Regions from separate parts of the Neobacillus canaveralius genome, predicted to be linked through region 3. Evidence: riboswitches for the same ligand, from Rfam matches in the RefSeq annotation. Region 3 holds a riboswitch; each other region holds the start of a gene.
What was found. A riboswitch is a leader RNA that binds a small molecule or an ion and turns the genes downstream of it on or off. The one in region 3 is predicted to bind cobalamin.

Region 1: another riboswitch for cobalamin. It lies ahead of ABC255_RS28645 (anaerobic ribonucleoside triphosphate reductase); the one in region 3 lies ahead of metE (5-methyltetrahydropteroyltriglutamate--homocysteine S-methyltransferase).
Region 2: another riboswitch for cobalamin. It lies ahead of ABC255_RS18665 (ABC transporter substrate-binding protein); the one in region 3 lies ahead of metE (5-methyltetrahydropteroyltriglutamate--homocysteine S-methyltransferase).

The regions. Positions count from the first base shown of each region.
Region 1 is NZ_JBDFLL010000002.1:91,332-93,604, reverse strand. Features, by position in the region: gene ABC255_RS28650 (hypothetical protein) at 1-762, shown strand, start outside; cobalamin riboswitch at 979-1,175, shown strand; gene ABC255_RS28645 (anaerobic ribonucleoside triphosphate reductase) at 1,431-2,273, shown strand, end outside.
Region 2 is NZ_JBDFLL010000001.1:3,719,840-3,722,112, reverse strand. Features, by position in the region: gene ribB (3,4-dihydroxy-2-butanone-4-phosphate synthase) at 1-10, shown strand, start outside; gene ribH (6,7-dimethyl-8-ribityllumazine synthase) at 40-507, shown strand; cobalamin riboswitch at 584-771, shown strand; gene ABC255_RS18665 (ABC transporter substrate-binding protein) at 939-1,901, shown strand; gene ABC255_RS18660 (FecCD family ABC transporter permease) at 1,867-2,273, shown strand, end outside.
Region 3 is NZ_JBDFLL010000001.1:3,922,146-3,924,418, reverse strand. Features, by position in the region: gene metE (5-methyltetrahydropteroyltriglutamate--homocysteine S-methyltransferase) at 1-1,193, opposite strand, end outside; cobalamin riboswitch at 1,361-1,540, opposite strand; cobalamin riboswitch at 1,687-1,864, shown strand; gene ABC255_RS19580 (ribonucleoside-diphosphate reductase subunit alpha) at 1,998-2,273, shown strand, end outside.

The sequences.
Region 1 (2,273 bases), on a different contig from region 3:
TCAGAAAACTCTGCCATCTTTTCCGAAACACCAGTAGCAGAATATAATGAAACTTCCGAAAACCCAAATGACCTTTCTAATCCTTCAGTGGCAGAATTGAACGAAACGGATGCTACAGAGGAATATTTTTTCGGATCAGATTCCGCTACATTAGCGAATCCTGAAGGACAGGATTTTTATATAGGGAAGTTAGGCTTTGGGAACAATGTGCAATTTGATGCAAGTACAGGCGGTGCAATTTATTTCAGTAGCGCTAGAGCACAGGATGCTACCTATGTTTACGGTTACTGGTTTTTATCCGGTATGCAAACTGCGCCATCAGAAATGTCGGCAAGCGATTGGGGTGTACATCAGGCCAAATTAGCATTACAAGCCTATGAAACTATGAAAAGTGTATATGGTTCAAAAGTTAGACCTGTTATCTTTGTTGATGTAGAACCGGCTCTAACCGGTATGAAAGACTATGACTATGCAAATAATCAAATGATTTATAACGCATTTGTGGATTATCTAAATCAATATGGACAAGGTGTTAAACCTGGTACCTATTCATCTCCAGGGAGCTGGGAACGCACAATGGGGGACTTTTCACCAAGCACTCCAGGGGCTTATTGGGTCGCTTATTATCCGAGTGACATTCCTACAAATTTGACAACAAGCAATTCAGATTGGCTTAATTTCCCTGGAACAAACGAAAAGGCAGAAATTTGGCAGTACTATGGTGGATATGATGACTATAATGTAGCTTGGAAACTACCATAAACGAAATATAAGGCAATAGCAAAAACCACTTCCAATAAAAAAATTAGGAGTGGTTTTTTGTGTTTTTAAAATTTGCGTATCAAAAGGATACGAAAAAGTGATTAGAGATAAAATGAATAAAAATATTATACTTGTAAAATAAAAAAGTATCATTTACTATTATATATAGTAATTACTACATATTGATGTCTGTGTTTATATAAAAAACTATATATAGTATTTGTCTGAGAATAAGATGCGATAATCGCTTAATAGGGAATCCGGTGGGAAGCCGGAACTGCCCCCGCAACTGTAAATGCTGACGAAATAAATGACCACTGTATAAGATAGCTTAGTTTTAGGTGCTTATATGGGAAGGGTTTAAAGTAGGAGGACGCATGAGTCAGGAGACCTGTCTTATTTTGATTGTTTCAACTTCTTCGGGGACTTGAGAAGATGAAATGGTGGCCAAAAGAAGAATGTAATTCTCCATGATTCTTTGTGATGTTATCGTTTCATCTATCCGCTCAGGTTCCCTGGGTGGATTTTTTTGCGCAAAGGGAAGGAAAACGGATTAAAACTGTGGTTCGGTCGTGATTTATACGAAACGGGTAAAAAATAAAGTAGAGTTGTTCGATAGATTTACACTTATTTAGATTAAACAATAATCAGAAACGGTAGTGGAAAAAATGGACAAGTTGTTAGAACAATTTGATGAAATCGTTAACAGCAGTAATCAAGATCTAGTTCAAGAAAATGCGAATGTAGATGGATTGTCCCCCATGGGTATGATGGGGCTGTTTGCCTCTGCATCAGCAAAACAATATACCGTAGAAAATCTTTTATCAGAGGATATAAAGCAGGCCTATTTAAATGGTTATATTCATATTCACGATCTGGATTTTTATGCCAGTGGAACAACAACCTGTTGCCAGATTCAATTATCTAAACTATTAAAGAATGGATTTGATACAGGGCATGGACATATGAGGCAGCCAAAATCCATTGGGAGTGCAATGGCATTAACAAGTATTATTATCCAGGCTAATCAAAATATGCAGCATGGTGGACAATCCATTCCATGTTTCGATTACGATCTTGCTCCCTATGTTCGGATGACATTTAAAAGAAAGCTAGAGTTAGTTAAAGAGTTGGCTGTAGGTGTTAGGGAAGAATATTTGGTAAATAAAGCTTGGGATTTAACCGATAAAGATGTATTTCAAGCATGTGAGGCATTTGTACATAACAGTAACTCCATGCATTCACGCGGCGGTGGCCAAACACCTTTTATTTCAATTAATCTTGGAACGGACACATCGAAGGAAGGAAGAATGGTTACACGAAATCTTCTCCTAGCTACACAAAAAGGATTAGGAAATGGTGAAACACCTATTTTCCCTATCATCGTTTTTAAAATAAAAGCAGGCGTAAACTTTAACGAAGTAGATCCAAATTATGATTTGTATCGCTTATCATTAGAAACAACAGCGATAAGATTATTTCCAAACTACGTATTTGTTGATGCGCCTTTT
Region 2 (2,273 bases), 200 kb from region 3:
GGTAAAATAAAAACTACACAATAATTTGGAGGTATGAAAATGGGACATATATATGAAGGTAATTTAGTAGGATCTGGTTTAAAGATAGGAATCGTTGTAGGACGTTTTAACGAGTTTATTACCAGTAAATTATTAAGCGGTGCGCAAGACGCTCTGAAAAGACATGGTGTTAGTGAATCAGATGTAGATATTGCTTGGGTGCCAGGGGCGTTTGAGATTCCTCTAGTAGCTCAAAAGATGGCAATTAGTAAAAAATATGACGCTGTTATTACACTTGGAACCGTAATTCGTGGTTCTACACCACATTTCGACTATGTATGTAATGAAGTTGCGAAGGGGGTTTCAAGAATTAATCTAGATAGTGGTATTCCCGTTATTTTTGGAGTATTAACAACGGAATCGATTGAACAGGCAATTGAGCGTGCAGGAACAAAGGCTGGAAATAAAGGCTGGGATGTTGCAACTGGTGCTATTGAAATGGCTAATTTATTGCGAACTTTCGAATAATAAAAAGATTTTTGGCGAAATTTGCATAAAAATATAGCTTTCATTTTTATTTACTATATAATTATGTCTATCATAAAAAAATTATTGGAGAATAGGTGCTGAAAATCTTATCGATTTTTAGCTTAAAAGGGAAGTTGGTTAAAATCCAACGCGGTCCCGCCACTGTAAATGGGAGCAACCTGCAAAATGTCACTGTCAACTGATGGGAAGACGTAGGAAGCAATGACCATGAGCCAGGAAACCTGCCTTATTCTTGTGCCCCAAAAAGAACCTACGAGGATAGGGAGGTGTGGACGACTAGAGTCATTTATTAATGGCATTTAATCAAACCAACATCTCTACGTAACGTGGAGATGTTTTTTTGTTTGAATTTTTTAGAGGGTGCAGTTTTTTTGTGATGTATTTTGGCGTAATTCATAGGGGGAAGAAAGATGAAAAAGTTATCAGCATTATTATTATTTCTTTTGTTAACAATAGGTGCACTAGCAGCATGTGGTGAACAGAAAGAAACTGTAAAGGATGAAGGAAACAGCAGCACGGAGCAAAAAGGGGAGGAAACGGCTTATCCAGTTACCATTAAAGATGCATTAGATAATGAGGTTACGATAAATGCAAAGCCAGAAAAAATCGTTTCATTGATTCCGAGTAATACTGAGATTGCTTTTGCACTTGGGCTGGGAGAAGAAGTTGTAGGTGTTTCCGATTTTGATAATTATCCTGAAGAAGCCACAACAAAAGAGAAAATTGGCGGGATGGAAATCAACATCGAAAAAATAATTTCATTGCAGCCAAACCTAGTGTTAGCACATGCCTCTGCAATGAATGGGACAGAAGGCCTGCAACAGTTAAGAGATGCTGGGCTGACAGTTTTAGTTATAAATGATGCTCAAAATTTCGAGCAAATATATGATTCGATTGCTATGATTGGTAAGGCAACAGGTGAAAACAAGAAAGCAGAAGAACTGATTAAAAGTATGCAGGATAAATTAGCAGAAATTAAAGCCAAGGCTGGAGAAATCAAAGAAAAGAAAAAAGTATTTGTAGAGGTATCTCCTGCTCCTGAAGTGTTCACAACAGGAAAAAACACATTTATGGATGATATGATTACTCTGATTAATGCTGAAAATATTGCAAATGACCAAGAAGGCTGGATTAAAATCGATCAAGAAGAGATGATTGACCGAAATCCAGATGTCATCATTACTACATATGGTTTTTATACTGAAAATGCTGCTGAACAAGTGTTATCTAGACAAGGCTGGGAAAATGTCAATGCGATTAAAAATAAGCAAGTCATCGATGTAGATTCTGATCGCGTGACCCGCTCTGGCCCAAGGATTGTTGAAGGAGTAGAGGAACTTGCAAAGGCTGTCTATCCAGAAGTTTTTAAATAATAAAATACTAGCCTATATAATTGCGGGAAGTTTCCTTCTCTTTTCAGTATTATTAGGAATTTCGATAGGAACCGTTTCGGTTCCTATCTTTACCATTATTGAAATTATCATATCAAAGCTCCTAGGAACGTTTCCACTAGATAAAATCGATCCCATGTTTTCAAGTATTGTTTTAAATATCCGGTTACCTCGAGTCATTCTGGCTGGTTTAGTAGGGGCGTCACTCGCAATAGCAGGTGCAGCCTTTCAGGGACTATTAAGGAATCCTTTAGCAGATCCATATACTTTAGGAGTATCTTCCGGTGCATCCGTTGGGGCAGTACTGACTTTATTTTTTCAACTATCAATCCCCGTCATCGGCAGCTTTACCCT
Region 3 (2,273 bases):
TTGACACGTGGATTTTTCCTCACCTCGTGCTGCTCTAAGGCTTGAATTGCCACTATACTTTGTGACACATTTTTACTTCCTGACCATTTCTCATCTGAAACAAAGGATGTTATATGAGTTAACTCGATGATTTTTTCATCCGCAAAGGATAAGGCATTTAGTAATGTCAGATCTAGAGTCTTTTCAGATTTTGTTGTAACAGGTACATGCTGTAAACTGCAAGAGGATTGAACCCAGGCTTCATTTACGCCGCTTAAGGATAAAATAGCTTTGGTCATCATTGCTTTTTCAGCTAAACTTGCACGCCAAATATCACGCCCATTTATGATTCCAATCCCTAATACCTTATCTTGTGGGAAACCGTATTTACGGAGTGAAGCCATATTCTCATCTGCACCATGAACAAAATCAAGACCGACACCTGCGACGGGCAATTGGATGAGCTCTGCATACGCTGAAAGACCTTCAAAATAGGTTTGTAACATCAGTTTTGCTGCAGGTACTTCTTCAGCTAATTGTTTATATATTTGTTGAACCAGTTTAATATCTTCCGGTGGAAGTGAAAGAACTAATGCTGGTTCTTCCACTTGAATCCACTGTGCTCCTGCATCTACAAGTTGTTGGAGTACTTGAGCATAAAGAGGCAAGAGTCTTAAAATAAAAGCTGCTTTTGATATCGAATCGTAGCCTTTAGATAATTGAACAAAAGTGTAGGGACCAATAATAGTTGGCTTTGTAATTAGACCTAGTTCGAACTTCGCTTCTAAAAAATAATCTAAAATGTAGTTTTGAGTTAATTTTAGTGGTTGGTCTTCATATTCAGGCACAATGTAGTGGTAATTTGTATTAAACCATTTAGTCATCTCAGAAGCCACTACATCATTTGCTCCACGTGCCATTGCGTAATAAGTCTTAAGATTTACCTTTTCGCCTGTCCACTTATAACGGGCTGGAATTAAACCGAACATGGTCGCAAGGTCCAGCATACGATCATAAAAAGTAAAGTCTCCAACCGTGATTATGTCTAATCCTAATGATTGCTGATGTTTCAAATGATTTAAGCGAATGGTTTTCATTTCAAAGATAAACTGTTCCTCCGATTTATCATCCTTCCAAAACGATTCAACACATCGTTTCCATTCTCGATTTCCGCCAATGTATGGGTAGCCAATGGCTGTACTAGCTAAATTCATTTACGATTCCTCCTTTTTCTTTACATATTTCCAAATACAAAAAAGCCATCTCCGTATATAGGAAATGGCTATACAATCAAGTTAAAGGTATGTTAAAAAAAACAATACTGCTCTTAACTCGTTTGTCGTACAAATGAATGTCACCACCTATTTCCACGTAGGTATCTGGTGTGTACTAGACATTGGCAGGTCTCCTGGCTTATCATCAATGCTCCTCACACCTTCCCATCATAGACAGTGGTAATTGTGATTCACTCCGAATTACAGTTGCGGGACAGCGACGGACTTGCACCGTTCTTCCCTTTTAAGCCAAGCATAAGCTTGGCACCAAATCTTACACGATATGTAATTGCCACTTAATATATCACATAAAAAATCATTCGTACATAATTTTCTGAGAATTAATTTTGTTATTGTCAAAGTGAGAATAGTATATTATATTTGGAGCTATACAATATTTAGTATTGATTTTGAAATTAAACACTAAATATAGATAATGACCAATATGAATGGTGTCTGTATGGACTTAATAGGGAATCTGGTGAGAAACCAGAACTGTACCCGCAACTGTAAGTGCTGACGAAATAATCATATCCACTGTCTTTGGACGGGAAGGGATTAGAGTAGGGAGAAGCACAAGTCAGGAGACCTGCCATTTCTATTACGTATTATCTTCTTCGGGAGCTGGGAAGATATAACGAGGGTATCCTACTATTACAGTGAATGAGCCTGTATTATAGATTATTCCACGTTATCAAACCCATCTTCAATGATGGGTTTTTTTGTCGTTTCACTCACGAAGTCATTACGAAAAGAAATGAGGAACTTTGTATGGAAGTAAAAAGTATTTTTTCAGAAAAGGAATCTGTTTTGGCAGCAATAAAAAGAGCTTCCGAAAAATATAAACTGGACACAACAGAATTAGCTGAAAAGGTTGCTAGTCTTGAAGATTCATCAATATATGAACAATCCCTTTTTTATGCCTTAAATCAAATTTCAATGACCGACCCAAACTGGACCTTTCTGGCAGCAAATCTTTATTTACAGGAACTTTATCAAAATGCGTCAAGCAGCAGGGGA